Posidoniimonas corsicana: one gene and its partner. The protein of the gene in region 1 interacts with the protein of each later gene in a pairwise test. Links are inferred from orthologs where the notes say so. Each region holds a gene or a part of one and is shown in the gene's direction. Other genes may lie near its edges.

Region 1 (2,699 bases):
GGCAAGGTTGAGTTCCGCAACGACAAGGGCGGCAACATCCACGCCCCGGTCGGCAAGCTCAGCTTCGAGTCCGACAAGCTTGGCGAGAACATCCAGGCGTTTGTCGACAAGATCCTCGGCCTGAAGCCCGCCGCCGTGAAGGGCGTGTACGTGAAGGGCGTCCACATCAGCGCGACGATGAGCCCGAGCGTGCGTCTCGCCGTTTAGCTTCCCGATCTTTGGTTATGGCCTGGGGGCTGCTCCCCCGGCCCCCTAACCCCAGACCCCCGGTCACTGTCATGAGTAAGTACGTCAAGCAACTAATGACCGACGAGCTGAAGAGCCGTTGGGAGGGCGTCAGCGACGCCCTGCTGGTGGATGTCAGCAAGCTCGAGGCGAACGACACCGTGGTGCTCCGCAGGCGTCTGCGTGAGAAGAGCATCAGTTTGATGGTCGTCAAGAACAGCCTGGCCCGTCGGGCCTCCGAAGGCACCTCGCTCGCCCCCGCGTTCGAGGGCGCCGAGGGGACGATGGCGGTGGTCTGGGGCGGCGAGGATATTGTCTCGCTGGCCAAGGAGATCACCGCGGTCAACGAGGACAAGGCCTTCGAGGACTTTGAGACCCGCGGCGGCGTGATGGAAGGCGCCAAGCTGTCGGCCGACGAGGTCAAGGCCGTCAGCAAGTGGCCCAGCCGTACCGAGCAGCTCAGCATGCTGATGGGTCAGATCCTGGGCCCGGGCATGACGCTCAACGCACAGCTGCTCGGCCCGGGCGCCAGCCTCGGCAGCCAGATCAAGCAGAAGGGCGAGGGCGACGAGTCCTAGGCCCCCCGCTTCCTCCGCTCAGGCCCCGCCCGCTCGGCGCCTGGGGCGGCGAGCGATCAAGAGGCGGGCAACACAGTCACACACGGTTTCGGCGCAGCCCTAGCAGCGATTGCCAGACCGGAAGTTTTTTCAGCGATCACCGACCCCCTGGGGAGGGGGTCACCCCTGCAGAAAGGCAAGGCAGAGACCATGAGTGAAGAAGCAGCCGTTTTGGAGTACTCCGACGCCACCAAGGAAATGGGCGACAAGATTGTCGGCCTGACCCTCAAGGAGGCCAAGGAGCTGAGCGACTACCTGAAGAACGAGCACGGCATCGAGCCGGCCGCTGGTGGCGGCGCGGTTGTCATGGCCGGCCCCGGCGACGCTGGTCCCGCCGCGGCTGCCGAAGAGCAGACCGAGTTCGATGTGGTCATGGAGAGCTTCGGCGACAAGAAGATCGGCGTGATCAAGGTCGTCCGTGGCATCACCGGTCTGGGCCTGAAGGAGGCCAAGGACCTGGTCGAGGGCGTCCCGAGCAAGGTCAAGGAAGGCGTTTCGAAGGAAGACGCCGAGAAGTTCAAGGCCGAACTGGAAGAAGCGGGCGCGACCGTGGCGATCAAGTAGCCACGCGGTTGCTGTTGTGCGGCCGCGGCCTCTTGGCACAGAATGTGCTTTGTGCGAAACTCTCGGGGTGGGTTATGCCCGCCCTGGGGGTGTGCAGCATGTGTGCTTGGAGGCGCGGCGGTGTGCACTCTACCGGGTGGCGGCTTCCGACGGCAGTCGGACAGCCCCGCTCGGCCCCAGCTTCTTCCCGCACGGTCTTACTGGATGCCTAGCGATCCCCGCTTGATAGCCGCCCTCGCGCGACGAGTTGCGTGCCGTGCTGCGCGCTTCTCGTTTGCCTGCGCCACCGCTCCGATCACGCCCGGCCTGCGCCGGGCGGCTCCCCGGTCGGGAGCGGGGGTGGCGGTGGGGCGGTTTCTTGTCCAGATGCCCGTCGCCCTCGCGCCGGTCGCCGCGGAGTTTGTCGGCGCCGCAACCGGCTTGGCCCTACCCACGTCTTAACGGAGCAGCGCGCCCCTATGGCTGTCACCGCCCAGCGTCGTCTCGATACCCCGGAAATCCGGCACTTCGGCAGCATCCGCGAGTCCTACGAGATTCCGGACCTGACCGAGATCCAGACCGCCAGCTATGCGCGGTTCCTGCAGTACACGCCCGGTGTGTCGCAGCAGAAGCGCAAGGACGAAGGCCTTGAGGCGGTGCTGCGCGAGATCTTCCCGATCGAGAGCTATGACAAGTCGATCAGCCTCGACTACGTCCGCTACGAGTTGGGCAAGCCGCGCTACGAGCCGGACGAGTGCCGCCAGCTGCGGCTGACGTACGGCCGCCCGTTCCGCGTGTGGCTGCGCCTAAACCGCGACGAGCCGATCGAGGAAGAGGTCTACCTGGGCGACCTGCCCGTGATGATGGGCGGCGGCGAGTTCATCATCAACGGCGCCGAGCGCGTGGTGGTGAGCCAGCTGCACCGCAGCCCCGGCATCGACTTCGTGTCGGAGATCGAGGCCGGCGACCGCAAGGTGTACAGCTGCCGGGTGATCCCGGAGCGTGGCAGCTGGATCGAGATCAACACCACCAAGAAGGACTCGATCACTGTCCGCATCGACCAGAGCGGCAAGTTCAGCGTCGTGACGCTGCTGCGCGCGATGGGGCCGGAGTTCGGTCTGGACTCGGACATCATCAAGGCGTTCTACGACACCACCAAGCAGAAGATCGTTGACGGTCGCAGCGCCGCGAAGATCGAGGGCAAGGTGGCGGTGGAGGATATCGTCTACCCGGTCGGCAGCGACCGCGCCGGCGAGATCATCCTCGAGGCGTGCCAGCGGATCACGAAGAACACCGCCGAGACGATCTGCACGT
Region 2 (4,161 bases), on another replicon or contig:
CCGCCGCGGCAACCGTCCCGACCGCGCCAGCCGCACCCCGCGGCGCTGGCGGCCGCCCAACCGGGCGTTCTGGGCCGCGTCAGGGGGTCGAATCGCCGCCGCCAGGTTTGCTCTCCCCGCGAGCGGCAAATATACTCAAGGGACGGAACCGCAAGCCCAGTCTGCGCTTGCACTTACTCGGACGGATTCGCTCGCCCCCGCCCCCGCACTGGGCCCCCCCACTGGGACCTGCCCGCGTGGGCCCCCATTCTGCCGTTCGAACCGCTATGCCAGTTGCCCAGCTCCACGCCCTCCCGAAGCGCGCCGCCTGCCTGGCTGTGCTGAGCGGACTGCTGTTCGCAGTCGACGCCACCGCCCAGTCTTCGGCCGACACACCGCCGCGGACCTTCGCGCCGGGCGTGCTGACCACGGTCCCCCCGGAGATCCTGCCGGGCGAGACCGCCAGCGTGCACCCGCTAGTGGAGATCCGGGCCGACCGTAAACTGGCCTGGCAGCCGGAGTACCTGGCCAGCAGCCAGACCCTGTACGAGCAGGCCGCCCACGCCCGCTTCACCCGTGACGTCTGGTGCCTGGAGTTCTCGTACAAGCCGCTGCGGCTGATCTGGGTGGACATCCCGCAGGCCAACGGCCGGCTGGAGCGGAAGCTGCTGTGGTACCTGGTTTACTCGGTCCGCAACACGGGCGAGGGGCTGGCGCCGGCCGAGGGCGCCATCAACGAGGAGGCCGCCAAGCCGACCGAGATCGGCACGGTGCGGTTCGTCCCCCACTTTGTGCTGCAGGGGCACGACCTGCAGGGGGGCCGCCGGCAGTACCGGGCCTACCTAGACAAGGTGGTTCCGGCCGCCATGGAGTCGATCCGCCGCCGCGAGGTGCCCGGCCGCAAGCTGCTGAGCACCGTCCAGATGGCCGAGACCCCCATCCCGCCGACCAAGGATGGCGACGACGCTATCTGGGGCGTGGCGATCTGGGAAGACGTCGACCCCGACATGGACTTCTTCAGCGTGTACGTGCAGGGGCTGACCAACGCCTACCGGTGGGAGGACCCGGACGGCGGCTTCCAGCCCGGCGACCCGCCGGGGACCGGCCGCAAGCTGGTTTCCAAGACGCTGCAGCTCAACTTCTTCCGCCCCGGCGACCGATTCCTGGAGCACGAGAACGAGGTCCGCTCCGGACCGGCCCCCGGCAAGGCCCAGCTGTACGGCGAGGGGGTGACCGAAGGGCTTGTCTACCAGTGGATCTACCGCTAAACTGCGGGGCTCACGGAAGCTGTGCGAGGGCTCCAGGCGGACCCTCGCCGGTTTATCGCAACCAGACAAGCTGCCCCCGGCCGGCGACCGCCCGGCCCGAAGCGGGGCGATTCGATCGGGAACCACCACCATGGCTCACAAAAAAGGTCAGGGCTCTAGCCGCAACGGCCGCGACTCGAACGCCCAGCGCCGCGGCGTGAAGAAGTACGGCGGCGAGCGCGTGATCGCCGGCAACATCCTGGTCCGCCAGCTCGGCAACAAGTTCCACGCCGGCCGCGGCGTCGGCCAGGGCAAGGACTACACCCTGTTCGCGCTGGTCGACGGCTCGGTCATGTTCGACCAGAAGGGCCGCCGCGTGAACGTCGTGGCCGAGGCCAACTAGGCGGCCCGGCCCGTAAAAGACCACACGAAGGGACGCGCCCGGCGGGCGTCGTCCCTTTTTGTTTGCGCTGCCAGCCTGCAGCTGCTTCTTTAGATTCGTCGCATGGCAGACATACTCAAGCCGCTTAACGACTACGCCACCAGGAACGGCGAAGTCGTCGATTGTTGGGAACAACTGATCTGCCCATGTGGTGACTCGCTCTTCCAACTCTACTCGGATGACAATGAGGGAGGAGCCTACTGCGTATGTCCACGATGTCGAACTGAGCACGATATAGAGAACAGCAGAAACTACGTCGTTTCGCTTGTCCGAAACGTTTGTAGCTGCAATTTCGAACTACTGGAAATCTACGTCGGAAAGAGTGTTTATCCTGATACCACCGAGCCCAAGTGGGTCTACGTTGGTGGGGCGTGCCCCCGCTGTGGTGTGATCGGTGTGTATGTGGACTGGCACGAGCGTTGAACCCTTAGCCGCATATCATTATCGCCACATCGAACCGTCCTGACTTCCACCTCTCCCCATCCCCCTTCCCCAATGTTTGTCGACCGCGTCCAGATCGAAGTCCAAGCCGGCCGCGGCGGTGATGGCTGCATGAGCTTCCGCCGCGAGAAGTACGTGCCCCGCGGCGGGCCCGATGGGGGCGACGGCGGCAACGGCGGCAGCATCATCGTGCAGGCGCAGGACGGCGTCGACAGCCTCAACTCGCTAGTGCACAAGAAGCACTGGAAGGCCCGCTCCGGCGTGCACGGCCAGGGCAGCACCCGGCACGGCGCCAACGCCGAGGACATGATCATCACCGTCCCGCCCGGCACCGTGGTGCGCGACGAGCAGCACGACCTGGTGCTCAAGGACCTATCCCAGGCGGGCGACTCGGTGGTCGCCGCCCGCGGCGGCAAGGGGGGCAAGGGCAACTGCCGCTTCAAGAGCTCCACCAACCAGGCGCCGCGCGAGTTCACCCGCGGCGAGGAGGGCGAGCACCGCCTGCTGACGTTCGAGCTGAAGGTGATCGCCGACATCGGCCTGCTAGGCAAGCCGAACGCCGGCAAGAGCACGCTGCTGAGCCGCGTCAGCCGCGCCCGGCCGGAGATCGCCGACTACCCGTTCACCACCAAGAAGCCCAACCTGGGCATCGTGCAGGTCGACCTGGACCGCTCGTTCGTGATGGCCGACATCCCCGGCCTGATCGAGGGCGCCGCCGCCGGCGCGGGGCTGGGTCACGAGTTCCTCCGCCACGTCGAACGCACCCGCGTGCTGATCCACCTGGTCGAGCCGACGCCGGTCGACGGCACCGACCCGACCGAGAACTACCGCGCCATCCGCCAGGAGGTCGAGCAGTACGACACCGACCTCGCCGGCCGGCCGGAGATTATCGCGGTCAGCAAGGCCGAGCTGCCCGACGCCGCCGCGGTCCGCGACCTGCTGGCCGAAGAGACCGGCAAGGAGGTGATCCTGTTCTCCTCGGTCACCGGTCAGAACCTCGACAAGCTGCTCGCGCGGGCGTTCGCGGTGCTGCAGGAAGAACGCGAGTAGGGCGCCCAGACTTTGGCCGAAGGCCATGTTCACCGTAGTCTAGGGCCCCACCCTAGACCGGCTTCGTGGCTCACCCCAGCTGGCTGAAGGCCGAAATCAACGCGACCGCGGCCGGCTGAGTCTGGACTTCAGCCAAACCTTTCACATCGCTCGAAGTGATTTAGCGGCTGCGGCTGCTATGCAAGTCTGAACCCAAGGGACACTTCAGCCCCCACATGGGCTCCGCCTTGCCCCTCTGCCCATGACCCCGCGAGATGCTGACACGCGAAGCGGAAGAGCTTGATGAGCGCTGGCAGCGATCAATCCTGCGCCGCATGTTCGCCTCCGACAGGAGAAAAGCACAGCTCCTTGCTGGCCGTCTGGTCGATGATCTGCCGCTTCACATGCGAGTAGACGATCAGCATTGAAACGCACATGCAGAGTAAAAGAGCCCCTGCAACAACCGCCATGAACAGGGCTTCAACCGAGTAGGGTGTGCCGACAGCGCCATTGAGCATGCTGGCTATTAGCGGAATGCACCCGATGCACGCGAGGACGGATGCGACCTGCCCAACTGTGAGGCAAAAAACCTGAAACGCTACGAATCTCGAAACCGTTAACTGCGGATACTTTGCCAGCTCTGTTGATTCGATATCGGACGGTATGGCGACGATGTCATTTACAGTAAGCCCTTTGCTTTCTGCTTCTTCCCGAGCCGCCTGCTCAGACGCAGCACGGCTCACTAGTGTTTCCTCACCATTCACGTTGTCGCGAACAATTACCCAGTACGCCATTGCTTCAACTGCCTATCGTGAGTGATGGACGCGGTGTTGTTGTGACACACTTAAGTGCGATCCGGGCTGTAACGTCTGGCGACCGCGGTGGCGAACAGACGCGCTGATAGGCTCACAGTAGTCACGATGGGCAGGGCATGGAAGCCGCAGCGAGCAACGCCTTGCGAAGCATCTGGCCGGAAAGACTCCGACGCCTTTCTGGGGACTCCAGCGACAATATTGACGTTGG

The links. The genes of interacting proteins can lie anywhere in the genome.
Region 2: the proteins of rplL (region 1) and obgE interact in binary tests that used the Escherichia coli proteins (3 or more experiments, as listed by UniProt). The link is inferred for Posidoniimonas corsicana from one-to-one orthologs.

What each region holds. Positions count from the first base shown.
Region 1 is NZ_SIHJ01000001.1:2,217,332-2,220,030, forward strand. It holds rplL (50S ribosomal protein L7/L12), read left to right. Parts: upstream 1-992; coding sequence 993-1,406; downstream 1,407-2,699. Other genes in the region: rplA (50S ribosomal protein L1), read left to right, coding at 1-207; rplJ (50S ribosomal protein L10), read left to right, coding at 279-803; rpoB (DNA-directed RNA polymerase subunit beta), read left to right, coding at 1,865-2,699. UniProt on the Escherichia coli protein: The binding site for several of the GTPase factors involved in protein synthesis (IF-2, EF-Tu, EF-G and RF3). Is thus essential for accurate translation.
Region 2 is NZ_SIHJ01000003.1:80,232-84,392, forward strand. What follows is about bases 1,285-4,161. They hold obgE (GTPase ObgE), read left to right. Parts: upstream 1,285-2,163; coding sequence 2,164-3,159; downstream 3,160-4,161. Other genes in these bases: rpmA (50S ribosomal protein L27), read left to right, coding at 1,378-1,629; KOR34_RS19730 (hypothetical protein), read right to left, coding at 3,459-3,932. Also shown: KOR34_RS19715 (hypothetical protein), read left to right, coding at 267-1,247. UniProt on the Escherichia coli protein: An essential GTPase which binds GTP, GDP and possibly (p)ppGpp with moderate affinity, with high nucleotide exchange rates and a fairly low GTP hydrolysis rate.